Regions from separate parts of the Sphingobium sp. RS1 genome, predicted to be linked through region 1. Evidence: predicted binding sites of a transcription regulator. Region 1 holds the regulator's gene; the other holds the start of a gene.
The links. The regulator LexA, encoded in region 1, represses DNA repair genes until DNA is damaged. The targets are predictions, from matches to a motif close to GTTCCNCNCTTGTTCT.
Positions count from the first base shown of each region.

Region 2: radA (DNA repair protein RadA) is a predicted target of LexA. The motif match lies at 4,924-4,939, and genes of this name have one in related genera.

Region 1 is NZ_JBLZXE010000002.1:934,912-950,340, reverse strand. It holds gene ACNHGR_RS06205 (ribonuclease J) at 1-21, shown strand, start outside; gene ACNHGR_RS06200 (DUF1467 family protein) at 31-300, shown strand; gene aac(6') (aminoglycoside 6'-N-acetyltransferase) at 297-758, shown strand; gene ACNHGR_RS06190 (coiled-coil domain-containing protein) at 768-3,440, opposite strand; gene ACNHGR_RS06185 (Hpt domain-containing protein) at 3,520-3,822, shown strand; gene ACNHGR_RS06180 (hypothetical protein) at 3,910-5,076, shown strand; gene ACNHGR_RS06175 (DUF2336 domain-containing protein) at 5,123-6,217, shown strand; gene ACNHGR_RS06170 (sensor histidine kinase) at 6,214-7,593, shown strand; gene gltA (citrate synthase) at 7,671-8,957, opposite strand; gene gltX (glutamate--tRNA ligase) at 8,978-10,399, opposite strand; gene ACNHGR_RS06155 (ComEC/Rec2 family competence protein) at 10,448-12,619, shown strand; gene lexA (transcriptional repressor LexA) at 12,616-13,296, opposite strand; gene ACNHGR_RS06145 (molybdopterin molybdotransferase MoeA) at 13,366-14,544, opposite strand; gene moaC (cyclic pyranopterin monophosphate synthase MoaC) at 14,541-15,014, opposite strand; gene trpC (indole-3-glycerol phosphate synthase TrpC) at 15,011-15,429, opposite strand, start outside.
Region 2 is NZ_JBLZXE010000002.1:1,610,872-1,626,300, forward strand. It holds gene obgE (GTPase ObgE) at 1-623, shown strand, start outside; gene proB (glutamate 5-kinase) at 721-1,848, shown strand; gene ACNHGR_RS09450 (NAD-dependent epimerase/dehydratase family protein) at 1,875-2,771, shown strand; gene ACNHGR_RS09455 (CvpA family protein) at 2,848-3,366, opposite strand; gene radA (DNA repair protein RadA) at 3,458-4,825, opposite strand; gene ACNHGR_RS09465 (endonuclease/exonuclease/phosphatase family protein) at 4,989-5,687, shown strand; gene ACNHGR_RS09470 (patatin-like protein) at 5,820-8,165, shown strand; gene ACNHGR_RS09475 (hypothetical protein) at 8,195-8,680, shown strand; gene ACNHGR_RS09480 (4a-hydroxytetrahydrobiopterin dehydratase) at 9,500-9,790, opposite strand; gene ACNHGR_RS09485 (metallopeptidase family protein) at 9,808-10,239, shown strand; gene ccmA (heme ABC exporter ATP-binding protein CcmA) at 10,236-10,847, shown strand; gene ACNHGR_RS09495 (heme exporter protein CcmB) at 10,844-11,491, shown strand; gene ACNHGR_RS09500 (FkbM family methyltransferase) at 11,626-12,441, shown strand; gene ACNHGR_RS09505 (hypothetical protein) at 12,687-12,938, shown strand; gene ACNHGR_RS09510 (DMT family transporter) at 13,091-13,987, shown strand; gene ACNHGR_RS09515 (cupin-like domain-containing protein) at 14,102-15,058, shown strand; gene ACNHGR_RS09520 (chorismate mutase) at 15,075-15,353, opposite strand.

The DNA.
Region 1 (15,429 bases):
GTTCTGATCGTTCGCGCCTAAACAGGCGCAATGAACTGGTACGCCATTTTCGCCATCTATTTTCTGATGTGGGTCATCAGCGCCTTCATCATGCTCCCCTTCGGCATTCGCACACCCAATGAAACGGGCGAAGTGCTGCTGAAGGGGCAGGCTGACAGCGCCCCCAGCAACTTCCGGCCAGCCGTGGTGATGCTGCGCGCCACCATATTGGCGACGATCCTGTTCGCCCTATATTATGCCAATTATGTCCAGGGTTGGGTGACGCTGGACATGCTGCCCGGCTATCACATCGCGCGATGAAAGCGGTGGCGCAGCGGATCGTTCGCGCCGCTGCCATCCATGCGCAATCCTGGGCACGCATGCGCATCGCGCTATGGCCCGACGCCAGCCTTGATGAGCATCAAGACGAGATTGCCGACATGCTGGCAGCAGGTGAGGCCATGGCGGCTTTTGTTGCACTGGACGATCAAGGCGTCGCCATCGGCTTTGTCGAGGCTGCGCTACGCCATGATTATGTCAATGGCTGTGACACCAGTCCGGTCCTGTTTGTCGAAGGACTCTACGTCATGCCCGACGCCCGGCGGGCAGGGGTTGCTCGGACTCTGATCGACGCGGTGGCTCAATGGGGCCACGCACAGGACTGCACTGAAATGGCATCGGACGCCGACATCGCCAATCTGTCCAGCCATGCCTTCCACCAAGCCGCCGGTTTCGCCGAAACCGAGCGGGTGGTCTATTTCCGCAGGTTGATCGGCTGAACCGCCACCTTATTGCCGCAGCCGCTCGATCGCCTGGGCGAGCGCGACATAGAGCTTGCCCATGTCGGACGAGAGAATGGCCACGCCCAGCGCGTTGCCATCGCGTGCCGACAGGATGATCCGCAGCATCGCTTCGAAATCGTGGATATAACGGTTCACATGATCGCGGAACTCCGCGTCATTATCATAATGAAGCGCGATTTCACGGGATTCGCCGGCATCCAGCAGTTTGACCGCCCGGCGGGTGAAGACGCCGCGGTCGCCCTTCAGATAGGCGGACCAAGCCGAATCGGTCACATCGTTGGACAAGAGTTTAGCGACGTCGATGGCCGTACTGTTGAGCGATTCGATCAGCAAGGCGGACCGCCGTGCGAAATGATCGCGATCGCGGGTTTCGGAGGCACGCTCCGCTTCCTCGATGCGCTGTTCGACGCTGGCACTGGTATCGGCGATCGTCAGCAACTGGCGGGTCAATCGTTCGGATGCCTGATGGGCCGCCTTGACCGCTTCTTCCGCCACCCGCGCGACCTGTTCGATCTGCGCCGTCACCTTTTCGCCGATCACGCCCTGCAATGCCTCGTCGCTGGCCTCCGCCAGTTGCTGCGCCGCGTCGGGGATAGCCCGGCCCAGCGCCTGACGCGCCCGTTCGGCAGCCTGATCGGCCGTGTCCTTGACCCGGAGCAGGGCGGTCACCAGCAGCGGCCCCGCACCTTCGGTGATGCGCGTCGCATCCTGATGCGCGCCGTCCAGCGTGGTGCGCAGCCGTTCCACCAGTTCGCGGTTGGCCTCCAGCCCGCCCTGCGTGCTTTCCAGCCATTCGGTCAGGCGACTGCCCTGACCCCGCAGCATTTCCTCGGCCTCTTCCGTGCGCCCGACCAGCGCTTCCGAAATCGCCTCCAGACGCTCCATTTCCGGGGTCGTGCTGCCAAGCAAGGCGCGGCTCTGTTGCAAGCGCGCGTCGAACCGCTCCAGTGCCTGCGGATAGGTCTCGTCCAGTTCGCGCACACTGGAATCCAGCGCAACCAGCAGCGTCTCCGCGCATCCGATCAGCTTTTCAGCCGTCATGCCGCCAGCCGCCAGTGCGGCGTCGATCCGCTGGGTTTCCAGCGTCATGCGCATCAACGCCCCGGTCAGCCGCTCGCCGCGCGCCAAGGCGCTATCTTCCAACGCGGCAAAACGGTCTTCGGTGGTTGTGATGGTTTCCAGCAGGCTGCCGTGCAGGCTGGTCATCAGGCTGCGCTGGCCTTCGATCACATCGTTGATCTGGTGCAGGCGACTTTCCACATCGCCGATCGTGTCGCTGAGGCCGTTGACCGTCTCGTCGCCGATCGCGGTCAGGCTTTCGCGCGACCGGGCGATCAGCGCATCGAGCGTCGCGGTCTGGTTGTTCAGGCCGCCATCGGTGATGGCCAGGGTTTCCTGCGCACGCTGTAGCGCCGCGTCGAGGCGACGACGCAGGTCTGTCTCCATCGCCTCCATGTCGCGTTCCAGGATGGTCAGCGCATCTTCGCTTGCCTGACCGATGCCCTTTTCAGCAGCGGCGACGAGTGTTTCCAGCGCTTCGGCGCGACGAGTAAGTGCATCGTCCGTGGTCGTCAGCAGGGTTTGTACGGTGCGTTGGACACCTTCGAACCGCGAACGCACGGCGGCTTCGGTGGCGTCAAGCTCTTCGGCCAGAGTGCGGCGCACCTGCTGGCCGCGGTCTGCCATATTGCCTTGGACTGTTTCGATCATGGACGTCAGCGCAGCGGCGTGCGCTTCGATATCTTGCCGGCTATGCTCCATCGCCTGCCGTGCCCCCTGCGCGGTGGCGTCTATCCGGCCCGATGCAATATCGGCCATGCCGGTCACCTCTTCGGAGGCAGAGCGGGTCGATTCCTGCAACTGGGTCAACTGGCTTGCCAGGCTCTTGGTCGCGGCCAAAGTGCGCGCTCGCGCATCGTCGGACAGTTCGCCCAGAGCATGCAGGCGTGCTTCCAGCGTGTCGATCCGCTCGGCAAGCGCATGGCCATTGTCCATCATCTGCGCGGTCATGCGACCGGTGCGATCTTCCAGTTCAAGGATCGATCCGATCAGTTGATCCATGCGCGAAACGAGGGCCATGGCGGCCCGCTCTGCGGTTTCGGCCCTGTCAGCGGTGATCTGGGCACGGCCCGCGATCAGTTCGGCGGACGCCTCCATATTGCTGCTGGCGGCGGCACCATAGCTGTCGAGCAGTTCGGCCTGATCCTGCATCGCCTGTCGGGCGGCTTCCAACTGAGTGCTGATCCGGCCGAGCCGCAGTTCCAGCAGGTCCGCCTCCGTACGCAGCGCGCGCGCTGTGTCGAGGTAGCGACGCGATTCGGTACGGCTGTTGCGGACGAGGACGAGGTAGGCGACGGCCAGCAGGATAAGGGGAATGGCAAGGGTAACGACCGCATTGGCCCAGGCGAACGGACCGGCCGCCAGATCACCGGAGGTCGCGATCGCCCAACCGGCAAAGCCGATCCAGCCGACCGCCAGCACCGAAAGCGCGATGCGTATCCGTTTCACCGTGCCTTCATCGGCACCCTCTGTTGCTTCACTCTCGTCTATGTCGAGAACGGCCTGTTTCAAAAGCAAAATATCGTCCGTCTGCGACTCGTTGCCGGTCGCGGTTTGTTCGTCTCGCCAGAACTCGACGATGGTGCTGCCCCCTGTCATGCCCTCATCCTATCATCTTTTCCGGCTGCGGAAATGCCCTGTTACCAAAACTTAACGCAAGCCCGATAGCGTCTATCCCATGTCCTATGATCCTGGCGCCCTTCATGCCGCTCTGGCAGCCGCCGTCGGCGACGATAGCGCGTTGATCGCCGATCTGCGTGTCGCCTTTCTGGAAAGCGCTGCGCGGCAGGTCGATCTTCTCGGACGGGCGCGCTGCGACGCCAATTGGGAATTGGCCGCGTGGCGATTGAAGGGGCTTGCCGCCAGTTTCGGCCTGACGGCGTTGATGGCACTGGCCGACGAAGCGGCTGCCGCCGCACCGGGCGATCCGCGCGTGCTGAAGCGTTTGCAGGCGGCGTTGCAGGGCCTGGATCAGGCCTGACCGTTTCGGCGCATGGCCCGGCTTGCGCGAAGCGCGTGGCCTTGCGAAAAGGTCGCCGAACAACAATCGGGTCACAAGCGTAACAATATGAGTTTCGCCGCTATTCTCAGCGCCAGCCGTACATCGGGCGATTCGCCGCCGGGTCTGCGCGCAAGCCTCTATTTCGCTGGTCAGACACTGGTGGAATATCAGGCGCGACAAGCGGCGCATGCCGGCGCCGATCGCATCATGATCCTGGTCAGCGTCATCACCCCGGCGCTGTCGCAGGCGGTGGATCGGCTGAGCGCCGACGGAATCGCCGTAGCCCTCGTCCGTGACATGGTGTCGATGGTGCGCGATGCGCCGCGTGACAGCGACATATTGCTGGTTGCGGACGGTGCCATCGTTTCGCAGGGACATTTCGATGCCCTTGGCGCGGCGGACGGCAATATCATGCTGGTGACCGACGATAGCCGGGCGAGCACGCCGTTCGAACGGATCGATGCAGGTCAGCGCTGGGCCGGTCTGGCCCGAATCAGCCCGGACCTGCTGTTCGGCACGCTTGATATGATTGGCGACTGGGATCTGGCGCTCACCCTGATCCGCACCGCCGTGCAAAAAGGCGCGCGACGCATCACCGTGCCGCAGGACGACCTGCTGGAAGGGCGCGTCGCACTGGTGGAAACACAGGCGCAGGCGGATTTGGTGGCTCAATCCGTGACCGCCGTCGGTGCCGCGGATGCGCAGGGGCGCGGCGGCTTCGAACATTATCTGCTGGCACCGATCGCGCGAATCGCTAGCCCGTCTCTGTTGCGGATGCAGGTTCCGGCGATGCAGGTGCGGATCGCCGGGATTGCGCTGGGCGCCGTCGCGCTGGTGCCGATCGAACTGGGCTGGCCGCTGACCGGATTTCTTCTGATGATGGTCGCCTTGTTCCTGTCGGAAATCAGCGACCGGCTTGGGGATCTGGCACTGCGCGCTCCGCTGATGAACTGGCTGGCCTTCTGCGCGCCGGTTTTAGTGCTGGCCGGCATGGTCTTCGCTGGTGGTACGACGATGGCGGCTGATCTGGCCTTGCTGCTCGGTATCATCATGGTGGCTGATCGCTGGGGACGGACCGGGGCGGCACGGCCGTGGATGATCTTCACCCCCGGCACGGCGCTGCTCCTGCTGATCCTGACTGGGGTGGTTGGCATGATGGCGCAGGGCTTCCGTACCGCCATATTGCTGGCAATTGCTTCGCTGGGCGCGATGCTGTTGCGCAAGCCGGAATAAGTGATTTTACCCGGCAGGGTTTAGTGCATTTTAAGGACGTGGGTTTATGCTGATCGGCATGAGCGCCCATTCGTCCCCTACCGGCATGGCCAGCGACCGGCCGATGGCGCGTGCCATGGCGGGCCTGTCGGCCGTTCCCGTTGGCCATGCCATTGATCTGGCTTTTTTCTTTCCGGATGAAGCACAGGCGCGACCGGATGCTCTGATCGTCGAAACCCGGCGCCATCTGGGCGGCTGTATCGCGGCGATCGAAATGGCGCTGCGCCTGTCGCTCGATCATGCATCCGATGTGGCTGCTGCGCTGGATCGCTGGCCCGAACCGCTCGCCTGGCCGATGGTTTGCGCGCAACCGACGCTGCTTGGCCCCGAATTGCTGGCCCATATGCAAATGCGCGCAGGCGTGACCCTGCTCCTCCGACAGTTCGGGCAGGCCGATGTGGAGCAACTGGATGAGGGGCAGGGCGACCTTGTTCCATCCACCGACGACCCTGAATTGGGTGAGGCCATGTCGGCGCTGGCGCTCGCGGAAGGGCGCTGGCTCGCGCTGGCCGGGGAAGACGCACCGATGAAACCGGACCTTCCGGCCGAGCATTTTGCCGATCTGCTCTGGACGGTGGCGGCCTGCCTCAATGTCGTGGTGCAAAGGACCATGGCCGATGGCGGCGAACGGTCGCTGGCCGCGTTCGACCGATCGGGATGGGCGCTGCTGCGCGATCATGATGAAGCGGCCTGCCCGATCGCACAGGCGGATCGGCTGGTACGGCAGATGGGCGATCGTGCCGATGTGCCGGAATTGCTGGGAGCTTTGCTGGGGCAACGCCGTTTCCTGCTGTTCGCCGCCGTTGCGGCGCGGCGCCTGCGGATGGATAGCCGTCAACTGGTCGACATGCTGGTCGTGGGACCGGTGTCGCAACTGGCCGTCCTGTGCCGTGCGCTGGGTGGGTCTGCGGCTGATTATCGCATCTTGCTGCTGGCGCTTCGCCCGGTGAGGCCGATCCTGTCGGACGTGGCGATCGTGGCGGAGGCTGATCGCTATCAGCACGTCACCGAAGCGCAAGCCGATGGGGCGATCAGCGCGTTGCGGGTGTCTTCTGCCTTGCGCGCCAAAATCGATCATCTTCGCGTGGTGGCCGGCCCATGACGCTGCCATCGCACCTGGCCATCGTTCGCGCAGCCTTATCCGCCGATGGCCGCCTGCTGAGCGCGGATGCGCCGTTGCTCGCGCTGCAACAGGAAGCCGGCGCTGATCTCGGAGAAGCCTTCGCGGTCCCGCAACTGGTGGCCATCGTCCGGCTGGCGGCGCGCCTTGGCGTACTGGTATCGCGGCCGGTGGTGGCTGCGGCACAACGTGGCGATATCGATATGTGGGTACGCGCCAGACCCGATGGTCAGGGCGTCAGCCTGTCGATCGTGGACTGGCGTGAAAGGCCGGCCGCGCCGCTGCCACCCGACGATGGACGGCGCGATGCGGATATTGCGGCGCTGGCGGATGGCTGGACCTGGCAGATCGACACGCAGTTGCGGTTCCAGATGGTATTGGCAGGCGCCGGTGATGGCGGCATTCTGCCAGCCAGTCCGCCGCTGCCTGGCGCACGGTTTTCCAGCTATTTTCGGCTCGAAGCGGATAGCGATGGCGACATGGCGATGCTGCGTGGATTTGCCCAGCGTCGAGCTTTCCGCGACCAGCAGGCGATATTGGCGAGTGATGGCAGCAGTCGTTTCCGCCTCTCTGCCTTCCCGATATTCGACCATGCCGGCCAGTTGACGGGATATCGCGGCACGGCTTTCCCGATGGAAAAGGCACAGGCCGCGCCGTTGGTGGAAGATGTGCCTCTAGCCATCTATCCGGCAGAGTTCGGACGTCGGCTCGATCGCTCGCTGCGCCAGCCGCTGGGCCGGATCATCGCCAATGCCGACACGATCAGTGCTCAGTTGGAAGGGCCGCTACGCCCCGATTATGCCGGCTATGCCAATGATATAGCGGCGGCAGGCCGGCATCTGATGGCATTGGTCGACGACCTCGCCGATTTGCAGGCGATCGACCGGGCGGATTTCAGCGTCATCGCCGAAGATGTGGACCTGGCCGATCTGGGCCGTCGTGCGGCCGGCCTGCTGGCGGTCAAGGCGCTCGACCGACATATCACGATCATTGCCCCGACCCCGGATGCAACCTTGCCGGCGATCGGTGAATTTCGCCGTATCCTGCAGATATTGGTCAATTTGATCGGCAACGCCGTTCGCTATTCACCCGAAGGCACCGAGGTGCGCGTCGCGACCGAATGGGAAGGCGGTCAGGCGCGCATCGCGGTGATCGACCAGGGGCCGGGCGTTGCGCCCGCCGACCGGGAGCGCATCTTCGAGAAATTCGAACGACTGGGCCGGGACGATGCGAGCGGCAGCGGCCTTGGCCTTTATATCTCGCGTCGGCTTGCGCGCGCGATGAAGGGCGACATTTGCATTGGTGGCGCGCCGGGCGAAGGCGCGCGCTTCATCCTCTCGCTGCCAGATGGCAACTGAACATCCTGACCCTGTAGAAAAGAAAACGGCGCCCGATCTGGGCGCCGTTTTCTTTTGATTGGGATGATTTGGCGCTCTTAGCGCTTGTCCACCGGCACGTAGTCGCGCTCGGTCGGGCCGGTGTAGAGCTGACGCGGACGGCCGATCTTCTGTGCTGGGTCCGAAATCATTTCGTTCCACTGTGCCACCCAGCCGACGGTGCGGGCGAGGGCGAAGAGCACGGTGAACATTTCGGTCGGGAAGCCGATGGCCGACAGAATCACGCCCGAATAGAAGTCGACATTGGGGTAGAGCTTCTTTTCGACGAAATAGGGATCGTTGAGCGCGATCTGCTCCAGTTCCTTCGCAACGTCGAAGATCGGATCGTTGACGCCCAGCTTCTCCAACACGTCCTTCGCCGTCTTCTGCATCACGGTCGCGCGCGGATCGTAATTCTTGTACACGCGGTGGCCAAAGCCCATCAGGCGGAACGGATCGTCCTTGTTCTTGGCGCGGGCGATATATTCCGGGATGCGGTCGACGGTGCCGATTTCGCGCAGCATGTTCAGCGCGGCTTCGTTCGCGCCGCCATGCGCCGGACCCCAAAGGCAGGCAATGCCGGCCGCGATGCAGGCGAACGGATTGGCGCCCGACGAACCGGCGAGACGCACGGTCGAGGTCGATGCGTTCTGCTCATGGTCGGCATGGAGGATGAAGATCTTGTCCATTGCATCCACGACCACCGGGTCGGGAATATAGTCTTCCGCCGGGACCGAGAATGTCATGCGCAGGAAGTTGGCGGTGTAGGACAGGTCGTTGCGCGGATAGACGAAGGGCTGGCCGACGCTGTACTTGTAAGCCATGGCGGCGATCGTCGGCATCTTGGCGATCAGGCGATGGCTGGCAATGCGGCGCTGTTCCGGATCGTTGATGTCGGTCGAGTCGTGATAGAAGGCCGACAGGGCGCCGACCACGCCGACCATGATGGCCATCGGGTGCGCATCGCGGCGGAAACCGCGGAAGAAGGCGGTCAGCTGCTCATGCACCATGGTGTGACGCGTGATGGTGTTGGTAAAGTCCGCCAGTTCCTTCTTCGACGGCAGTTCGCCGTTCAGCAGCAGGTAGCAGACTTCCATGAAGCTGGATTCTTCGGCCAGCTGGCCGATCGGATAACCGCGGTGGAGGAGGACGCCGGCATCACCGTCGATATACGTCAGGCCTGATTCACAGCTGGCGGTGGAGGTGAAGCCCGGATCATAGGTGAACATGCCGGTATTGGCGTAGAGCTTGCGAACGTCGATGACCTGCGGACCAACGGTACCATCCATGATGGCATAGTCCTTGCTGTCTCCCCCAACGGTCAAATTGGCTGTGTTATCCGACATGTTTTTCTCCTTGTACGTCATCAACCGGCCGTTGCGTGCCCTGCGGCGGCCAGTCGTTCCAAGCTCTCCTCTTTCCCCAGAAGGAAGAGGACATCAAAAATGCCCGGCGAGGTCGTGCGACCGGTGAGCGCCGCACGAAGCGGTTGCGCCACCTTGCCCAGTCCCAGGCCGGCATCCTCTGCCACGCGGCGTATCACGTCTTCGATCGCTTCAACCGTCCAGGACTGGACGGGCTGGAGAGCGTCGGCTGTCTTGTTGAGCAGCGCGCGCGCGGAGTCGTCTAGCAGAGCAGTGGCCTTCTCGTCAAAATCGAGCGGGCAACTTTTGAACAGAAATTCTGCTCCCTCCGCAATTTCATTAAGGTTCTTTGCCCGGGGCTTCAGCGATGCCATCGCCTCGGTCAGAAGCTTCAGATTGGTATCCGATATAGCGATTTCAAGGCGCTGTTCGACCCGCGGCGCAACCAAAGTCGCCAGCCGCGCATCGTCGGCTTCGCGGATATAATGGCCGTTCAGATTTTCCAGCTTCTTGATGTCGAAGCGCGAGGGCGAGCGGCCGACGCCTATGATGTCGAACAGTTCGATCGCCCGGTCGATCGCGATGATTTCCTCGTCGCCATGACCCCAGCCGAGGCGCAGCAGATAGTTGAGCACAGCCTCGGGCAGCATCCCCATCTCGTCGCGATAGGCATCAACGCCCAACGCGCCATGGCGCTTGGACAGTTTCGCGCCATCCGAACCGTGGATCAGCGGGATATGGGCGTAGACCGGCTCTTCCCAGTTCATCGCCTTGATGATGCTGAGCTGACGGAAGGCGTTGTTGAGGTGATCGTCGCCACGAATGACATGGGTCACGCCCATATCATGATCGTCGACCACGACGGCCAGCATATATGTGGGTGTGCCGTCCGAACGGAGCAGGATCATGTCGTCCAGTTCCGCATTCTGCACGACCACGCGGCCCTGCACGGCATCCTCGATCACGGTTTCGCCGTCGCGGGGTGCCTTGATGCGGATGACGAAGGGCGCGCCTTCGGGCGCGTCTTCCGGCGCGCGATCGCGCCAGCGGCCGTCATAGCGCATCGGCTGCTTGGCGGCGCGCTGCTGTTCGCGCAGTTCCGCCAGTTCTTCCGGCGTGGCATAGCAGCGATAGGCATGACCGGCTTCGAGCAACTGGTTGGCGACTTCGGCATGGCGCGGGGTGCGTTCGAACTGGAACACGGCCGGCTCGTCGCCGCCCAGGCCCAGCCATTCCAGACCGTCGAAAATCGCGGCCACGGCTTCCTCGGTGGAGCGGGCGCGATCGGTGTCCTCGACCCGGAGCAGGAACTTGCCGCCATGGTGGCGTGCGAACAGCCAGTTGAACAATGCGGTGCGGGCGCCGCCAATGTGGAGGAACCCCGTTGGGGACGGGGCGAAACGGGTCACCACCGGCTTGTTCATTCCCGTTGCACTTGCCGTCATATTCTTTGACATTCGCCTTGCTGACCCATGGATGCGCCGCCCCCTAGCACGGCTTTTGAGCCACGACAAACCTCCCTTGGTGGGAGGCTGGCGGCGCTGTTTCGAAGTGGGCTGGAAGCGATTGAAAGCTGGCTGGAATGCGAGCGTGAACAGATCGGCCTGTGGGCGCCGATCGGGCTGGGCGCGGGCATTGCTGCATGGTTCCTGTTGCCGCATGCAATGGCCTGGCTGGCCTTTTGTTGCGTGGCGCTGGCGCTGTCTTGCATCGGGGTGTTGCTCCCGGACGGCGGGCGATTGCGAAGAATGCTTGTCGCGGGCGCAATATTGGCTTGCATGGGGTGCCTGCTGGTGTGGGGCAAGGCAGTATTGCTGGGGCAGCCGCCGCTGGCGCGGGCGCGCTTCGTGCAGATGACGGCCGACGTGACGGCGGTGCGACCGGTGCCGGCGCAGGCGATGGTACGGGTCATGCTGCGTCCGGTCGATGCGCCGGATCTGCCAGCTGTGGTGCGGGTCAATATTGCCGATGTGGATGTGCCGGCTGGGTTGGGAGAAGGCGCGCGGCTACGCTTTCGGGTGCGACTCATGCCGCCTGCGCCGCCGAGCGTGCCGGGGGGCTATGATTTTGCCGCGCGCGCCTATTTCCAGGGAATAGGGGCTACCGGCAAGGCGCTGAAACCGGTCGAGGCGCTGGAACCGTCGACAAACGGCCCGCCGTTGAGGACAAGATTGTTCGGCCATATATTGCAGCAGGTCGATGGCCCTGCGGAAGGAATAGCAGCAGCGCTCGCTACCGGAGATCAGGGCGCCATTCCCGAAGCCGATGCAGAGGCGATGCGGCGCAGTGGTCTGGCGCATCTGTTGTCGATCAGCGGGCTGCATGTGACGGCGCTGATCGGCGCCGTCATCTTCCTGATGATGCGGATCATGGCCCTAAGTCAGCGGGCGGCGCTGGGCTGGCCGCTGATGCTGATCGCGGCGGCGGGCGGGGCGCTGGCCGGGATCGGCTATACCTTGCTGACCGGAGCGGAGGTGCCGACGGTGCGGTCCTGCGTCGCGGCACTGCTGGTGCTGGGCGGACTGGCGATGGGGCGGGACGCAGTGACGCTGCGGCTGGTGGCGACAGGCGCGCTGATCGTGCTGCTGCTATGGCCGGAGGCGCTGACGGGGCCGAGTTTCCAGATGAGCTTCGCGGCGGTGACAGCATTGGTGGCACTGGCGGAGCATCCGCGCTTTCGGGCTTTTGCCGCCGCACGGGACGAAACGTGGGCGCGTAAGCTGGCCCGAAATCTGGCGGTGATGCTGGCGACGGGCATCGCTGTCGAATTGACCCTGATGCCGATCGCGCTGTTCCATTTCCACAAGGCCGGCCTGCTGGGCGCCTTCGCCAATCTGATCGCCATTCCGCTCACCACCTTTGTCGTCATGCCGCTGGAGGCGCTGGCGCTGCTGCTGGATGTGGCCGGGCTGGGTGCGCCGGCCTGGTGGCTGACCGAGCAGGCGCTGAACCTGCTGCTGTTGCTGGCTCATGGCGTGTCGGCCAGCCCGATGGCCAGTCTGCTGGCGCCGACCATGGGGGCGGGCCTGTTCGGTATCGCGATGATCGGCCTGCTCTGGAGCCTGCTGTGGCGAACGCGCTGGCGCTGGCTAGGCCTGCCTGCTGTCCTGATGGCTGTGGCAGTGACCTTTGCTGCGTCGCCACCGGATATCTTGGTGACTGGAGACGGTCGCCATGTGGCGGTGCGGACGGAAAAGGGCATGGCGATATTGCGCGATCGAGCAGGCGATTATGTGCGCGACGTGCTGTCGGAAAGTGCCGGCTATGATGGCGAACTGGCGGCGATTGCCGACTTGCCGGCGGCGCGCTGTTCCGTGGATCTCTGCGCTGTCCGGCTAAAAGACGGCAAAGGACGCAACTGGCGACTGCTGTTCACACGCAGCGATGTGTTGATTGGCCGGCAAGATTTTGCCCGGGATTGCGCCACAGCGGATATCGTGGTCAGCGATCGCGGCCTGCCACGCTGGTGCCGCCCGCGCTGGATGAAGATCGACCGCCGGTTGCTGGCGCGGACCGGCGGTCTGTCGATCGGTTTGGAACGGGGCGAAGTTCACACCGTCCATCGGCCCGGCGATGCCCATCCCTGGATCAGTCGCCCAAGGCCCCGGCCAAAAGAGGGGCAGCCGAGAAGGGCGACGCCTTAATTATAGCGACGCAGCAGCCCGGCCAGCTTGCCCTGAATGCGGACCTGCCGGGGGTCATAGATTTGCGGCTCATAGGCGCTATTGGCCGGGTCCAGCCGTACCCGGCTGCCTTCCCGGCGGAAATATTTGAGCGTGGCTTCGGCTTCGTCGATCAGGGCGACGACGATCTGCCCTTCGCGGGCGACATCGGTGCGCTGGATCAGGGCGAAGTCGCCGTCGAGGATACCGGCTTCCATCATCGAATCGCCGGACACTTCCAGCGCATAATGGTCGCCCGCGCCGAGCAGGGCGGCCGGCACGGAGAGCATGGTCTGCCCTTCCATCGCCTCAATCGGGACACCGGCTGCGATCCGGCCGTGCATCGGGATTTCGATCACGTCATTGGCCGCGATCGGCAGGATCGGCGCGGACGTCACCAGCTTGGGCTTGGGCGGAACGATCGGCGTAGGCGCACGGTGCATCGCGTCGGGCAGCTTGAGCACTTCCAGCGCGCGGGCGCGGTTGGGCAGGCGGCGGATGAAGCCGCGCTCTTCCAGCGCATTGATAAGGCGATGGATGCCTGATTTGGAGCGCAGGTCGAGCGCGTCCTTCATTTCCTCGAACGAAGGCGATACGCCGCCCTCGTCCAGTCGGGTCTGAATGAAGCTCAGCAATTCCTGCTGCTTGGGCGTCAACATCGCGGTCCTCCGTGGAACGTATGAGGAACGCATAGGAAACAGATCGGGCTTAGTCAAGCGTCCTGCGTGTCAGAGCGGCACGATCGTGACCCGCGTCCCCGGATCGGCTGGCGGCGATCCAGCCGGGCGCAGGATCAGGCAGTCGGCGCGGGCCATGGCGGCGGTGGCGGCGCTGTCTTGCGAGGTGACGGAGACGATGCCGTCGGGCGCACGCCAGGCTCGCAGATAATCGTCGCGATCGCCGGTTTGCGGCAGGGCTGAGGCCAACTGCGCCTCGGTCGTCAGCGGCAGCGGATCGCGCGCGCCGCTGATGTGGCGGACGAGCGGGAGCAGGAAGAGCGTCGCGGTGACGAAGGCGGAGACGGGATTGCCGGGCAGGCCGAGGAACAGGCTGTCGCTCAGCCGTCCGGCCATTAACGGCTTGCCGGGGCGCATCCGGATCTTCCAGAAATCGAGTGTGCCTCCGGCCTGGATGAAGGCGGGGCGGACGAGATCATGATCGCCCACTGACGCGCCGCCGGTCGAGACGATGATGTCGGCATCCTTGCAGCGCTCCAGCGCGGCGACCATCGCGTCAAGATCGTCCGGCACGATGCCGAGGTCGATGATATCGCATGGAACGGCGGCGAGCAGCGCCGCGAGCATCGGCGCGTTGGAGGACGGCAGCAGGCCCGCCGGCGTCGGCGCGCCCGGCGCGACCAGTTCATTGCCGGTGGAGAGTATGACGATGCGGGGACGATGGGCTACCGGCAGGGCGCCATGTCCGCCCAGCACGGCAAGGGCGATTTGTGCGGGGCCGAGGCGGCTGCCTGCCTCCAGCAGGATCGCGCCCTTCGCAAAGTCTGACGCGGCCGGGCGGACATGGCGGCCGGGCGCCAGCGGATCGGCGCTGGCGGTCAGCCGATCGCCGTCGCGGATTGCATTTTCCTGGATCAGGATAGTGTCGGCGCCCGGCGGCAGGGGCGCGCCGGTGAAGATGCGGCAGGCCTCGCCGGGGGCAAGTGGTGGCTGAATGCCGGTGCCGGCCGCGCTTTCGGCGGTGACCCGCCAGGGACCGGGCATTTCGGTGGCGCGCACGGCATAGCCGTCCATCGCTGACAGGTCCGCCCAGGGCTGGTCGCGTAGCGCGGTCAGATCCTGCGCCAGCCAGCGGCCGACGGCATTAGCAATGGGCACGGTTTCCACCGGCAGCCGGTCGGCGAGCGCGAACAGGCGGGCCTGCGCCTCTGCGACCGGCAGCAAACTCATGGGACGCGGCGCCAGTCGCCGGACTTGCCGCCGGTCTTGGCTTCCAACTGGACGGCGCCGATGACCATCGCCTTGTCCAGCGCCTTGGCCATGTCATAAATGGTGAGCAACGCCACGGAAGCGGCGGTCAGCGCCTCCATCTCCACCCCGGTCTGGCCGGCAGTGCGGGCAGTAGCTGTGACGGTAACGCCGGCTGCATCCAGATCGAAATCGACCGTCACGGCGCTGAGCGCGATCGGGTGGCAGAGCGGGATGATGTCGGCGGTCTTCTTCGCTGCCATGATGCCCGCGACCCGTGCCACCGCGAGTACGTCACCCTTCTTGACCAGCCCATCGGCAATGGCCTTGGCGGCTTCAACGCTCATGTCGATGCGGCCGGAAGCGACGGCTTCGCGCGCCGTCACTGCCTTCGCCCCGACATCGACCATGCGTGCCGCGCCATCCTCGTCCAGATGGGTGAGGCTGCTCATGCCCCGGTCAGCAGGTTGCGGGTGGCGGCCTCCACATCGGCCTGCCGCATCAGCGTTTCGCCGACCAGGAAGCAGCGCACGCCATGATCGGCCATGGCGGTGAGGTCGGCATGGCTGCCAAGGCCGCTTTCGGCGACGAAGGTGCAGCCTTCGGGCGCCTTGCCCACCAATTCATAAGTGCGGGCGAAATCGACCGAAAAGTCACGCAGGTCGCGATTATTGACGCCGATCAAGCGCGAGCGAAGGTTCAGTGCGCGTTCCAGTTCGGCTTCGTCATGCACCTCGATCAGGGCATCCATGCCAAGACCGAGCGCGGCGTCCTCGATTTCCTGCATCTGGCCATCGTCCAGCGCCGCGACGATGATGAGGATCGCGTCGGCGCCGAGCGAACGGCTTTCCAGCACCTGCCAAGGAT
Region 2 (15,429 bases), 680 kb from region 1:
CGGGCTGGCCAGGCCAGGAAATGTGGGTTTGGCTGCGGCTGAAGCTGCTGGCCGATGTCGGCCTTGTCGGCATGCCCAATGCGGGCAAGTCGACCTTCATCAATCAGGTGACCAATACCAAGGCGAAGGTCGGCGCATACGCCTTCACCACCACAAAGCCGCAATTGGGCGTGGTGCTGCATCGCGATCGCGAATTCGTGCTGGCGGATATTCCGGGCCTGATCGCGGGCGCGGCCGAGGGCGTGGGCATTGGCGACCGGTTCCTGGGCCATATCGAGCGGTGCCGCGTCCTGCTGCACATGATCGACGCGACCACCGACGATCCGGTCGAGGCCTTCCATATCGTCACCGACGAACTGGCGGCTTATGGGGAAGGTCTGGACGAGAAGCCGCAGCTGGTGGTGCTCAACAAGGGCGACCTGCTGGGGCAGGAACTGATGGAAGATATTGCCGGCCAGTTGCGCGAGGAAGCGGGCGTGGAGGATGTCTTCATCATTTCCGGCGCGACCGGTGAAGGCGTCGGCGCGCTGCTGGACGCGGTGCTGCTGATGATGGACGAGGATGCCGAGGACGGCGAAGAAGAAGGCGGCGCGGACAGCGAAGCCGGCTGGTCGCCGATCTAGAGCCAGATCATAAACCTCCGTTCGGTTCGAGCTTGTCGAGAACTTTGCGCGAGGGTTCTCGACAAGCTCAAACCGACGGATTGTATCTTAAATCGCCATGAACGCCCTTTCCGGTTTCCCCCCTGCCCTTGTCCGCCGGCTGGTCATCAAGATCGGGTCTGCCCTGCTGGTCGATCCGGCGGGACAGGTGCGGGTCGACTGGCTGCGCACGCTGGTGGCCGACGTGGCGCAGCGCAAGGCGGCGGGGCAGCAGGTCATCATCGTGTCGTCGGGGGCGATCGCGCTGGGGGCGCGCAGGCTGAAGCTGCCCAAAGGCGGACGCGGCAGCCTGGAGGATGCGCAGGCGGCGGCGGCGACGGGCCAGATTGCGCTGTCGCAATGTTGGGCCAGCCTGCTCGATGAAAAGGGCATCACGGCCGCGCAGATGCTGGTGACGCTGGACGATCTGGAAAACCGGCGGCGCTACCTGAACGCTTCGGCCACGCTGGAACGGCTGATGGCGCTGGATGTCGTGCCGGTCATCAACGAGAATGACAGCGTGGCGACGAGCGAAATCCGGTTTGGCGACAATGACCGGCTGGCGGCGCGCATCGGACAGGCGGCACGGGCTGACGCGGTTGCGCTGCTTTCCGATGTCGACGGGCTTTACACCGCCAACCCGCACGTCGATGCCAGCGCCATGCTGATAGAGACAATCGAGACGATCGACGCCCGGATCGCGGCGATGGCCGATACCGGCTCCGCTTCGGGCATGGGATCGGGCGGCATGGTGTCGAAGATTCAGGCGGCGCGCATCGCGACCGGCGCGGGCGCGCATCTCGCCATCATTTCGGGCAAGGTGGATAGCCCGCTGGCCCATTGGGCCAATGGCGGGCGTGGCTCCATTTTCCTCGCCGCGCAGGGCAAGGGCGCGCGCAAGGGCTGGCTTGCCGGGCGGCTGACGACGCGCGGGCGGATCATCGTGGATGCCGGCGCGGAAAAGGCGCTGGGCAAGGGCAACAGCCTGCTGCCCGCCGGGGTTGCGCAGGTCGAGGGCGTGTTCGATCGCGGCGATGTGGTCGATATCGTGGCGCAGGATGGCCGGGTGATCGCGCGTGGCCTCATCGAATATGACAGCGAAGCGGCGGTGAAGATCGCCGGCAAGCGCAGCGAGGATATCGCGGCTTTGCTGGGCGAAATGCCGCGATCCGTATTGGTCCATCGCGACCATATGGCGATGGTCTGAGCGCGATGCAGCAGATGCGGATTGCCATGACCGGTGCGACGGGCTTCGTCGGCGCCGAGGTGCTGGAGCAGGCGCTGGGCGACGGGTTGCGGGTGAATGCCCTCACCCGGAGCGCGCAGCCGCCGCGCGCGAAGCTGAAATGGGTGCATGGGTCGCTGGAGGATGCGGCGGCGCTCGATACGCTGGTGCGCGATGCCGACGCGGTGATCCATATTGCCGGCGTGGTGAACGCGCCCGACCGCGAGGGCTTCGAGGCGGGCAATGCGCGCGGCACCATGGCGGTGGTCGATGCGATGCGGAAACGCGGGATCAAGCGGCTGGTGCAGGTGTCGTCGCTGGCGGCGCGGGAGCCGGGCCTGTCCGACTATGGATGGTCCAAGGAACTGGCCGAGAAACATGTGAAGGCGAGCGGCCTCGACTGGACGATCGTGCGGCCGCCGGCGATTTACGGGCCGGGCGACAAGGAAATGCTGGAACTGTTCCGCATGGCCAAGCGCGGCATCATGATGCTGCCGCCGGGCGGGCGGTTGTCGGTGATCCATGTGAGGGATCTGGCGGCGCTGCTGCTGGCGCTGTCGTGCGAGCGCGAGAATAGCCTGACCCGCACCTATGAGGTGGATGACGGTACGCCGGGCGGATGGGATCATAAGGATTTCGGTGTGGCGATCGGCCGGGCGGTAGGCAAGCCGGTGCGGACGGTGGCGACACCCGAATGGCTGCTGAGCATCGCGGCGCGGACCGACCGGCTGGTGCGCGGCAAGAAGGCCAAGCTGACCCCGGACCGGGTCGATTATTTCTGCCATCCCGACTGGGTGGTGGGGAAGCGTCGGCAGCCGCCCAAAAGGCTGTGGCTGCCTCAGGTGAAGACCGAGGAGGGCTTACGGGAAACCGTGGCCGCCTATCGGGAGAAAGGGTGGCTTTAAAAAGCCTCTCCGTTCGGTTCGAGCCTGTCGAGAACCCTTGCGTCAGGGTTCCCGACAGGCTCGAACCGAACGGATCTTATTGGTTTTCCGCCGCGGGTTTTTTCGCGCGTTGTTCGGCCAGAAATTCGCTGATCGCCTGACCGCTAGCGTTGAGCAGCGGATAGGTGCGGGCATCGCTCAGCCAGTCGGGGCGGCGGGCGCCGCTGCCGTAGAAGGTGTCGTAGACGAGGCTAAAGGCGAGAAAGAGCAAGGTCGCGCCGATCAGCCCCTTGACCGCGCCGAAGCCCGCGCCAAGCACGCGATCGACCGGACCGAGGATCGACTGGCGGGTGCGGCGGCCGATGGCGTGGGCGATCAGCTTGCCGACGCCGAACGTGACGCCGAAGACGAGGACCAGCGCCAGCATCGCCGCGCCGCTGCTGTTGCCGACAAAGGCACTGAGCAGTTCAGCGGCGGAGGCGTGGAACAGGCGGATGGCAAAGATCGCCAGCACCCAGGCGATAAGCGAAAGGGTTTCCAGCACGAAACCGCGCATGAGGCCCAGCACGGCGCAACCGCCGATGGCGAGCAGGACGAGAATGTCGATGGCGTTCATTAAGGGCCACTCATATCGATAAATGACCCCGTCATTGCTTCGCTACGCTCGCAATGACGAACGGATCATGGGGCGTTCATTGCCGCTGTGGCTATCCGCGTCCCAGCATCTGGTCAACAAGCTGTGCGAGGGTTCGGAAACCACTGACCGATATTCCCTTCACGCCGTCGGCGGCCGACGCGGGGATATAGGCACGGGTGAAGCCCAGTTTCGCGGCCTCACGCAGGCGCAGGGGGGAATGGGAGACAGGGCGAATTTCGCTGGAGAGCGCGATTTCCCCGAACAACACGACATCCACTGGAACCGGCCGTTCCGACATGGCGGAAATGAGCGCGGCGGCGACGGCCAGATCGGCGGCGGGGTCCGACAGGCGATAGCCGCCCGCGACATTCAGATAGACTTCGCAGGTCGAGAAGCTGAGGCCACAGCGCGCCTCCAGCACGGCAAGGATCATGGCCAGCCGGCCGCTATCCCAGCCGACCACCGCGCGCCGGGGCGTCGCGCCGCTGGACAGGCGCACGACCAGCGCCTGTATCTCTACCAGCACCGGGCGGGTACCCTCCAGCGCGGGGAAGACGGTCGCGCCAGTCACCGTCTCGTCGCGGTTGGTCAGGAACAGGGCGGACGGGTTGGCGACTTCCTCCAGCCCCTCCGCCACCATGGCGAAGACGCCGATCTCGTCCGTGCCGCCGAAGCGGTTCTTGACCGCGCGCAGGATGCGATACTGGTGGCTCCGCTCGCCCTCAAACGCCAATACCGTGTCGACCATATGTTCCAGCACGCGGGGACCGGCGATGCTGCCGTCCTTCGTCACATGGCCGACGAGGATCAGCGCGGTGCCACGCTGCTTGGCGAATTTGATGAGTTCCTGGGACGCGGCCCGGACCTGGCTGACGGTGCCGGGCGCGCCTTCGATCAGGTCGCTGTGCATCGTCTGGATCGAATCGATGACGAGCAAGGCAGGCGGCGGCCCCTCCCCCAAGGTCGTCAGGATATCGCGGACCGAGGTGGCACTGGCGAGTTGCACCGGCGCGTTGCCAAGGCCGAGGCGCTGGGCGCGCAAGCGGACCTGATCGGCGGCTTCTTCCCCGCTGATGTAGGCCACGGACAGGCCCCGCGCGGCGATCCGCGCGGCCGCTTGCAGAAGGAGTGTCGATTTGCCGATGCCCGGATCGCCGCCAATCAGGGTCGCGGAGCCATGGACGATGCCGCCGCCCAACGCCCGGTCGAACTCCGCAATGCCGGTGCTGGTACGCGGGGGGAGTTCGACCTGGCTGTCGAGGCCGACCAAAGTGATGGCGCGTCCGCCATTTTGCAGGTCATGGCGCTGCGAAAAAACCGTCTCCGCCGCTTCCTCGACTATGCTGTTCCATTCGCCGCAATCCTCGCACTGGCCCTGCCACCGGCCGGTGACGGTGCCGCATTGCTGACAGACGAATTTGCGTTTTGCCTTGGCCATGCCTTCTCATCTCCGTTCGGTTCGAGCCTGTCGAGAACCGTTATGCGCGGGTTCTCGACAAGCTCGAACCGAACGGATGTTTGTATGACGGGAATATCGGAACAATTCAAGAACATCAATGGCGCCGCTGGAAACATCCGCCGTGCTGGCGCATTGATACGGGATGAAAACGATCCGGGTTGCCAGCTATAATATCCGCAAGGCCATCGGCACAGACCGGCGCCGCGTGCCGGAGCGGGTGCTGGAGGTGCTGAGCGAAGTGGATGCCGACATCGTCGCCTTGCAGGAAGCCGACCGCCGCTTCGGCGTGCGATCCGCCGCGATCCCGCCGCTGCTGATGGACAATCAGAGCGGCTATCGGCCCGTGCCGCTCAATGTGCAGACCGATTCGATGGGCTGGCATGGCAATGCGATATTGGTGCGCAAGGACGCGGAGGTCGCCGCCCATGATGTGCTGCACCTGCCCTATCTGGAGCCGCGCGGCGCGACCATGGCAGAGGTCAGGCTGAACGGCGCGGCAGTGCGCGTGTTCGGCATGCATCTGGACCTGTCCGGGCTGTGGCGGCGGCGGCAGGCCGCGGCGGTGATCCATGCGGCGGCGCAGGGCGAGGCGATGCCCACGGTGCTGATGGGCGACCTTAACGAATGGAGCGCCGGGCGCGGGTGCCTCGCCGATTTTGCGCGTCATTACAGCTTCGCGCCATGCGGGCGCAGCTTCCATGCGCGGCGGCCGGTGGCCCGGCTCGACCGGATCATGCATTGCGAGAAATTGAAACTGACCGATTGCGGCGTGCATGAAAGCGCGGCGGCACGGAAGGCTTCGGACCATCTGCCGATATGGGCGGAGTTTGCGGTTGGGTGAGTCTGTCAAAGCCCATTCTTTTCCCCGAAGAAGGAGCGGCCCTTCGACAAGCTCAGGACGAACGGAATTGAGAGGATATTTCTTGTTCTCTGACCGCTCGACAATCCCGCTTGCCTCTGCAACGTTCGCCCCATGAAGGAGCGGGAACTGCGGCTGGCTTTGGTCTGCTATGGCGGCATCAGCCTGGCGATCTACATGCATGGCATCACCAAGGAGGTGTGGCATCTGGCGCGCGCCAGCCGGGCCTTTCATGACGGATTGCCGGCGGCGGGCGGCAGCGAGGCCGTTTATGCGCAGGTGCTGGCAGCGATGGAGGCCGCAAGTGGCGTGCGGCTGCGCGTCATGCCCGACATCATTGCCGGGGCCAGCGCGGGCGGGATCAACGGCATCTTCCTGGCGCAGGCGATCGAGACGGGTCAGTCACTGGAGCCGCTGACGACGATGTGGCTGGACAATGCCGATGTCGACCGGTTGCTCGATCCCGACGCCCGGCCGGCCCGCGCGATGACGAAATTCTGGGCGACGCCGCTGGTATGGATGGCGGCGCGGCGACCGGGCGATGCGGTGGAACGGACCGTGGCCCCCGACACGCGCGAAGAAGTGCGGATGAAATTGTCCCGCTTCATCCGCTCCCGCTGGTTCGAGCCGCCCTTTGGCGGGGAGATATTCTCCACCATGCTGATCGATGCGTTCGATGCGATGGCGGCGGCGGACAAGGGGCCGCCGTTGCTGCCCGAAGGCCATCCGCTCGACCTGTTCGTGACCGTCACCGATTTCGAGGGGCATCCGCAAAGCCTGAACCTCAACAGCCCGGCGCAGGTGATCGAGACGGAGCATCGGCTCTCGATCGGGTTCAGGGCGCGCGGAAGGGGCCAGAATGGAAGTGAGCGCCCCTTTGCCGATCCAGCCGAACTGGTGTTCGCGGCACGGGCGACGGCGAGTTTTCCCGGCGCCTTCCCGCCCTTCACCGTGCGCGAACTGGACCGGGTGCTGAAACGCAAGCATCGCGCCTGGCCGGGACGCGACGCCTTTCTGGGCCGCGCCCTGCCCCGCCACGCCGCGCGCGGGACAGCCGAGGATGCCGTGCTGATCGACGGATCGGTGCTGGCCAACGCGCCCTTTGCGCAGGCGATCGGCGCGCTGCGCAACCGGCCGTCGCGGCGCGAGGTAGACCGGCGCTTCGTCTATATCGACCCCAAGCCGGGACACCGTTCCATCCGCCTGAACAAGGAGGGGGAGCAGCAGGACGCCCCGACCGGCGAGGATGCGCCGCTGCCCGGTTTCTTCCGCACCATTTTCGGCGCGCTGTCCGACATTCCGCGCGAGCAGCCGATCCGGGACAATCTGGAAGCGATCGACCGGCACAGCGCGCGTATCCGGCGGATGCGGCGGATATTGGACGCGCTGCGGCCGGGCATAGAGGCCGACGTGGAAAGCGCGATCGGGCGGATGCTGTTCCTGGACCGGCCGACGCCCGTGCGCCTGTCCGCCTGGCGATCCAAGGCGCAGCAGCGCGCGGCGAGCGCGGCAGGCTTTGCCTACCCCGCTTATGGTCATCTGAAGCTGTCAGGAATCGTCGAATCGCTCTGTTCGCTGCTGTTCCGCCTGTCGGGCGAGGACAGCGCGATGATGCGCGAAAGCTATCGTCAGGCGATCTGGGCCGCGATCCGCAAGGAGGGGGCCGACCAGCTCAGCGAGGAAGGCGGATCGGCCTCCGCCCCGGTTGCCTTCTTCCGCGCGCATGACCTGGCCTTTCGCATCCGGCGGCTGCGCTATCTGGCGCGGCGGCTGGCCGATACGCTGGAGCTGGAAGCCGATGTCGACGATCCGGCGGTGCAGGCGATGCACGACGCCATCTATGGCGCGCTGTCGCTCTATGCCGAATGCGAGGACAGCGAGTTTCACGGCGCCGAGGTGATCGCCGCCGCCAAATCCGTACCGACCGACGCGGCAGCAGCGATGGCGGCGGTGGCGCAGGCGCGCGGATTGAAGGCACGGGACGAAGCGGCCGACCTGATGCTGGCCGAGGCCTTTGCCGGCCTGCCCAAGGGCGGTCGTCGGACGATGCTGCTCGCCTATCTGGGCTTTCCCTTCACCGACATCGCCACGTTACCGTTGCTCCAGGGTGACACTCTGGACGAATATGATCCGGTCAAGGTCGACCGGATTTCACCAGAAGATTGCTCGGCGATCCGGAGCGGCGGCGCGACCGCCACACTCAAGGGCATTGAATTCAACAACTTCGGCGCTTTTTTTAGCAGGGTCTATCGCGAGAATGACTATCTGTGGGGGCGGTTGCACGGCGTCGAGCGGCTTCTGGACATCGTGATTTCGGCCATGCCCGCAGCAAGCCGTCTTTCGCCCGACGCGCTGGCCGACTATAGGCGGGCCGCGTTTCTGGCGATCCTTGATGAGGAAGAGTCGCGGCTGCCCCATGTGGCCGATCTCATCGCCAGCTTGCGGGAGGAGATCGGGTGAGCGGGCGTGTTGGTCTGGTTGCTGTTGTGCTGATGCTGGCGCTCGTCGCCGGCTGTCGCGGATCGTCCGATGACGTCGCGCAAGCCGACAATGGCACCGCGCCCACGCCCGCCGTCGCCGCCATCCTGCCGGAAGACCCCGCGCCGCCGCCGGTCGAAAATGCCACGGTTCCGGTGAAGCCCTCCCCGGTCGTCACCGTCCGCGCCCAGCCCGCCCCGCGCTCGAACATGGGCAACGTGATGGACCTGCCGCCGTCGGACGACGACATGTCCGCCCTGCCCTTCCCCCAGGAAGTCACCGCCTTCATGGTCGACCGTGACGGGTGCGACCATTTCCGGGGCGAGGAAGCCTATGACGCGGAACGGCGCGCCTATATCGCGGAGAATATCGCCGAACTGTGCCGCGGCACTGATGCCCGGCTGGCGCTGTTGCGCCGCCGCTATGCCGGCGATGCGTCAGTGACCGCCGCGCTGAGGGGTTATGACGCGCATATCGAGGGCGCTGCGAGCTACTGAGGCTGGGTGACGCTGCTGTGTTGGCGATGACGGGAATGGGGTGGGTAGCGGAATGGCGGCTATGGCGTAGCGTGGCACGCAAAGCGGGCGCTCAATTTAACCTTTAAATGGGGTCATAGGGAGGAGAACATCCCATCGACCAACCTTGAACATTGTAATCGCTGCCTGAGAATGGTCTTGGTCATGAAGGCCGGTGAATGCCACGCTGATAGAATTAAGTATGATAAAACCAACAGACTCCATGGGTTGTGGGTCACTGGCCACAAGATATTTCCAACAGCCAGCGTCAGAAAACAGCCGCTTTCCGTCGAAAAGCACATCGGATGGGGGAAATACGGAAACTTCTACAACTTTATTATCTTGAATTGTCACGCGCGCATTGCAGTCGTCGAACCATACGTCAAATTCGCTGGATCCGCGAGTTTGGTCCACCCTTCCAGCGTGCAGAGTGGATGTGAGCTGTTCGTAAGACATGCCGATCACAATCGGAAACAAGCCCTGATTTGGCACTAGGCGATACAACATAGGCGGCGTGATGCCAGCGCATTACAATGTCTGCAACCGGGGCGAGGAAGTTCCCGTTGCAGCGGCCAGAAATGGTCGATTGTCCCCAGTCCGCTTTGGGTGGTTAGCTGTCGCCCACTGTTGGCGTCATCCTGACGAAAGTCAGGATCCATTCGGCGCCAAGACGGATAGCGAGCGCCGAATAGATCCCGGATCAAGTCCGGGATGACGAAGATTTTAACGGCAGATTTAAGAACTTGCATAGTGGAGACGGCCGACATTGGCCGATACCGGAACCGTGCGCTTAACCGCTTTTTATCCCGCCAATCCATCAATCGCCTTTGCAAGGTCGATATCCCGCTGCGACAGGCCACCGGCATCATGGGTGGTGAGAATGATGTCCACCCGGTTATAGACATTGGACCATTCGGGATGATGATCCGCCTTTTCGGCCAGGATTGCTACCCGCGTCATGAAGCCGAAGGCCGCGACGAAATCGGCGAAGGTGAAGTGGCGGGCAATGCCGTCCGGGTCCGCCACCGGCGTCCAGTGTGGCAGGTCAGCCAGCGCAAGCGCGCGCTCCTCATCGGTCAATTTACCAATCATGTCCCTATCCTGATGATATGCTTTCGCTATATGTGACAGCCATGTCGTCCAACGGTCAACCGCCCCGCTTCGCTCCCACCAGGCAAGAGATTGAGACGCTGGCGCTTGCCGCGCTCAATCGCCTGCCGTCGCCCTTTACCGAACATCTGTCCGATGTCGTGCTGTTCGTGGAGGATTTTGCCGATGCGGCGATCCTGAAGGAGATGGACCTCAGCGATCCGTTCGAACTGACCGGCCTCTATACCGGCCGATCCGTCGGGCAGGAGGCGCAGACCGGGGATGGCCCGCCAACCGTGCATCTGTTCCGCCGGCCGTTGCTGGACGAATGGGTGGAGACGGGCGTGCCGCTGGACGCGCTCATCACCCATGTCGTCGTGCATGAAATCGGCCATCATTTCGGCCTGTCGGATATCGACATGCATGTGCTGGAGGACATGGTCACGCTATGACCGGCGCGGCGTTGCGCCTGAGCGATGTCGCCTGCCTGCGTGGCGGGCGGATCCTATTCGCGGGGGTCAGCCTGTCGCTGGCGCCGGGCGGCGGGGCGCTGCTGACCGGCCCCAATGGCGTGGGCAAATCCAGTCTGTTGCGGGTCTGCGCCGGGCTGTTGCCCGCCTTTGCCGGGACGGTGGAGCGCAGCGGCGGCGTGGCGATGACCGACGAGCGGCTGGCGCTGGATGGGGAGCAGCCTTTGCGCGAGGCGCTGTCCTTCTGGGCGAAGCTGGACCGAGCCGGGCAAGACGCGGTCACTGAGGCACTAGCGGCGATGGCGCTGACAGGGCTGGCGGAGGTGCCGGTGCGGATGCTGTCCACCGGGCAGCGCAAGCGGGCGATGCTAGCGCGGGTGATCGCGAGCGGCGCGGGCATCTGGCTGCTGGACGAGCCGGGCAACGGACTGGACAGTGCATCGCTGCATTTGCTTGGGGCGGCCGTGGCCGGGCATCTGGCGGCGGGCGGGGTCGTGGTCGCGGCGTCGCACCAGCCGCTGCCGATCGACGCGCCGGTGACGCTAGCGCTATCGGATTATCTGCCCGATCATCCGGCGGATGCGGCATGAGGATATTGTGGCTGCTCGCCGCGCGCGATCTGCGCCAGGCCTGGGCATCGGCCGGGCTGTGGTTGCCGGTCGCCTTCCTGCTGCTGGTCGCCAGCCTCTATCCTTTTGCGGTCGGGCCGGATGCGGCGCTGCTGGGGCGGACGGGCGGCGGCATGTTGTGGATCGCCGCGCTGCTGGCCAGCCTGTTGCCGGTGGACCGGCTGGTCGCACCGGACATGCAGGCCGGCGTGCTGGACCAGATCGCGCTGCGCGGCATTGGCGAGGAACTGGTGGTGACGGGGCGGCTGGCGGCGCACTGGCTGGGCTTTGGCCCGCCGCTGATGATCGCCACCCTGCCGGCCGCGGCGCTGCTGAAGCTGGACGGGGCCACGATCCTGAAGCTGGAACTGGGGCTGCTGATCGGCACGCCCGCGCTCGCGGCGCTGGGGCTGCTGGTGGCGACGCTGACGGCCGGCCTGCGGTCGAGCGGGGCGCTGGCGGGTCTGCTGGCGCTGCCGCTGGCGGTGCCGCTACTGATCTTCGGCGCGGGGACATTGGGCGACGGCAGCGGCGCGGCGCTCAAATTCCTGGGTGCGGCATCGCTGCTGCTGGTGGCGATCACGCCCTTTGCCGGTGGCGCGGCGATCCGGGCGGGCCGGGAATGACGGGGAATCGTGCCACACCCTTCACGACAGCCTGAACCATCGAAGGCGCGGCCCGCCTGATTGACAAAGCCAGGCCAGCCGACAATGACCAGCCGATAGTGCCCCGACAAATCGTGACAGTGAAAGGACATAGCATGTTCGCCAGCCCCATGGCCGCCCGGATGGATCGCCATGCCTTCGCTGATGCGATGCTGCGCGCCAATGGCGGGAACTGGCCGGATATGGAAGGCCTGATCCGCGACCTCTATGTCGCCCATGCCCGGCCGGGCGATTGCATGCTGGATGTGGGTGTCAACCATGGCGGGCATTTCAACCAGATGGCCCAGGCAGTCGGCGAAAGCGGCCACGTCATCGGAATCGAAGCCGCGCCGGAACTCGTCAAACGGACATGGGAGATTTTCCGGAAACATTATCCCCACCTCCTCTCCCGCATCACCCTGCATCCCCACGCCGTGTCGGATCAGCCGGGGGAAGCCAGCTTCTACTTCAGCAAAATGAACGATTCCGGCCTCAGCGGCCTCGCCAATCGCACCGTGCTTGCCCATGGCGAGGTCGAGGAGATCAAGGTCGAGGTGCGCACCATCGATTCCTTGCTGGATGACGCCTTCATCGCCCTGCTGCGCTTTGCGAAGTTCGATATCGAAGGGGCGGAATATCATGCGTTCAAGGGCGCGGAACGCGTGCTGCGAAGCCAGCCGATCCTGACGTTCGAATGGGATACCAGCGCGCCACGCTATTTTTCTTACCAGCCCGAAGATTTGTTCAATTGCCTTTCCAGCCACGCCTATAAAATCTACGACCTGTTCGGGTTCGAATATAAATCCACCGCCGAACTGGTCGATGCGCGCGTCTGGAACTTCGTGGGCGTACCCTTCGGCATGGATGCCGCCCACATCATGCAGCCCAGTATCAATACGTTGGCCAGGGCCTTTCCCGACATCGTCCATTGAGGCAGCGCGGCATGACCGGCCTTGTCGCGCCCATGCTCTTCGCCCCCGAACCGATGCGGCGGCGGATGGCGATCACGCCCTTTGCCGGTGGCGCGCCGATCCGGGCGGAGCGAGAATAATAGTTTTGCCTTTCATTTGAGCAACGAACCATTGCGCGGTCCGCCGCCGCATTGACGGATTGGCGCAAATCGGGCAGCTTCCCGTACGGAAGTCGATAAAAATCGACGCCACGGAGAGGATGCCCCATGAACCGAATTCGCCCGAATTCCGGAAATGCCTTTCATCGGCTGCTGGTCCGATGCCTGGCGGAACAACATCAACCGACGGACGAAGAGATCGATCTGGTCGCCGGCAAGATATGGCACGAAAGCTATGGATCGCTGACCGGCCAGCCCTGGCCCGACGTCACGCCGGACAGCGATGCCCACCGGCAGATGATCGGTGCGGCGAAAATGGCCCTGCGCCCCCAGCTTCGCTGCGAGGCGAGCGCGCGCTAGGGGCCATTCCACGCCCGCCTTCGTCACACCAGCTCACCCCGTGACAGGGCGGGCGTCGGGATCGACACGATCGACCCGCCTCCCCCCTTCTCTTCCACTTCCTCCCTTGCGCCGGGTCGACATCCCGCCATGCTTGCGCCAAAGACGACGGCATGTTCGGCCTGCTCGCGTCCACCCTCTTCGTCCTGATCTGGTCCACCGGCTTCATTGTCGCGCGGGCCATGGTGCCGCACGGCGCGCCCGAACTGATCCTGGCGATCAGGCTGACCGCCACCACGACGCTGTTGGCGGGCGCCGCCTTCTACGCGCGACAGGCCTGGCCCAGGGGACGGCGGCTGGCACTGCATCTGGCCGCCGGGGCGATGCTGCACGGCTTTTACCTGACATTGAGCTGGTGGGCGGTGAATAACGGCATGCCGGCCGGGATCATGGCCCTGCTGGGCGCGCTCCAGCCGCTGATGGTCGCGGTGGCGAGCGTGGCGTTGCTGGGCGAGCGGTTGCCGGGCCGTGCCTGGGGCGGCCTTGCGATCGCCATCGCCGGCGTGGGCTGCGTGCTGATGCCGGCGCTGGAGCGGAGCGGCGTGGGCGGCATCGCCATCCTGCCTGCCGTTGCGGGCATGATCGCGGTGCTGGGCATGGCTGGCGGCACGCTGATCCAGCGCGGCGCAATCGCGGGGGACGGCATCGCCGTGTCGGGCGCGGTGCAGAATGGCGGCGGCGCGCTGGTGGCGATCGCCGCCACGCTGCTGATCGGCGACTATCGCTGGGACGGCACGCCGATATTGTGGCTGGGCCTGGGCTGGTCGGTGCTGGGCCTGTCGGCGGCGGGCCTGTCGCTGCTGGTGTGGCTGGTGCGGCATCAGGGCGCGACGCGCACGTCGATGCTGCTGCTGCTGGTGCCGCCGCTCGCCGCGATCGAGGCATGGCTGCTGTTTGGCGAGCGGCTCGGTCCCGTGCAACTGCTCGGCTTTGCGCTGGCGCTGGGCGGCGTGCTGATCGGACGGTCGCCGGACAAGAATGGCAAGGACGAACCGGCGGAGCCGGCCTGACCGGCATGCCCGTCCTTCGAAAGGTTCAGGACGAACGCATCTTGCAGGCTGCCGTCGTCACATAAGCGTCATCCGCTGCAACATCGCCGTCATCATCGGGGGCTATGGGACGGCATGAGCAAGAAGCTGCCCTCCCTTCCCGCCCAGGCCGCCGACATGCGGATGCAGATGGCCTTGCGGCAGATCGATTTCGGCGCCGCCGCCGCGCGGGCGATCGCACCGCCGCCAGCGCCTGCTCCCGCCCAAGCGACGGAAGACATGCTGGCCCGCAAACGGCGCGACTGGCTGATGGAGGTGCAGGAGCGCCAGCGGGCCTTGTCACCCTATGCGTCGGGCTTGTTCACGGCGGAAAATCTGTCGGGTGAGGATTTCCTGCATAATTTCTACGCGCCCGGCCGTCCCGTCCTCATCAAGGGCGCGATTGCCGACTGGCCTGCGCTGGAGCGCTGGACGCCCGACTATCTGGCGGAGGTCGTCGGCGATGCGGAGATCGAATATCAGGGCGGCCGGTCGAGCGCACAGGATTATGAATTGAAGAAGGACAGGCATCGCAAGCGCGCGCCTTTCCGCCAGTTCATCGCGCTGGCGCGCAAGGGCGGCAATGACGCCTATCTGACCGCGTCCAACAGCGCCGCCAACGGGCCGGCCCTGCGCCCGCTGGAGGCTGATCTGGCGCCGATCGACGCCTATCTGACGCGCGCGCCGGGCATGTTGTGGATCGGCGGCGAAGGCAGTTTCACGCCGCTGCATTTCGACCTGACCAACAATCTGCTGGCACAGGTGACGGGGACGAAGCGGGTGACCATCATCCCGCCGTCGCAGACGCATCGGCTGGCGCATCGGTCGCATGTGTTCAGCGAAGTGCGCGACGTGACCGATGAGGCGCGGCTGAAACTCCACCCGCAGGCGCGCGACGTGCTGCGTTACGACGTGCTGCTGTCGCCGGGCGACCTGCTGTTCGTGCCCATCGGCTGGTGGCATCAGGTGCGGTCGGAAAGCTTTGCGACCATGCTGACCTACACCAATTTCCATTGGCCCAATGTGGGCCATGAAAATTACCCGGCAGGGTAATCCCCCCGTCGACCGATCAACCCTCGCGCAGTTGTTCGTGGTGGCGGATCACTTCGTCGATGATGAATCGCAGGAATTTTTCGGTGAAGTCGGGATCGAGCTTCGCGTCCAGCGCCAGCTGGCGCAGGCGGGCGATCTGGCGATCCTCCCGGCCGGGATCGGCGGGGGGCAGGTCGTGAGTCGCCTTATGCTCGCCGACGGCCTGGGTGATCTTGAAACGCTCGGCCAGCATGAACACCAGCGCCGCGTCGATATTGTCGATACTCTCGCGATAGCGCTGCAATGTCTCGTCCACTTGGGCCTCCGGTTCCAGATGGCGCGCTTTTTGCCGCATCCGCCGCCTTGTGCAAGCTATTCCCGCTTGCCTTTCA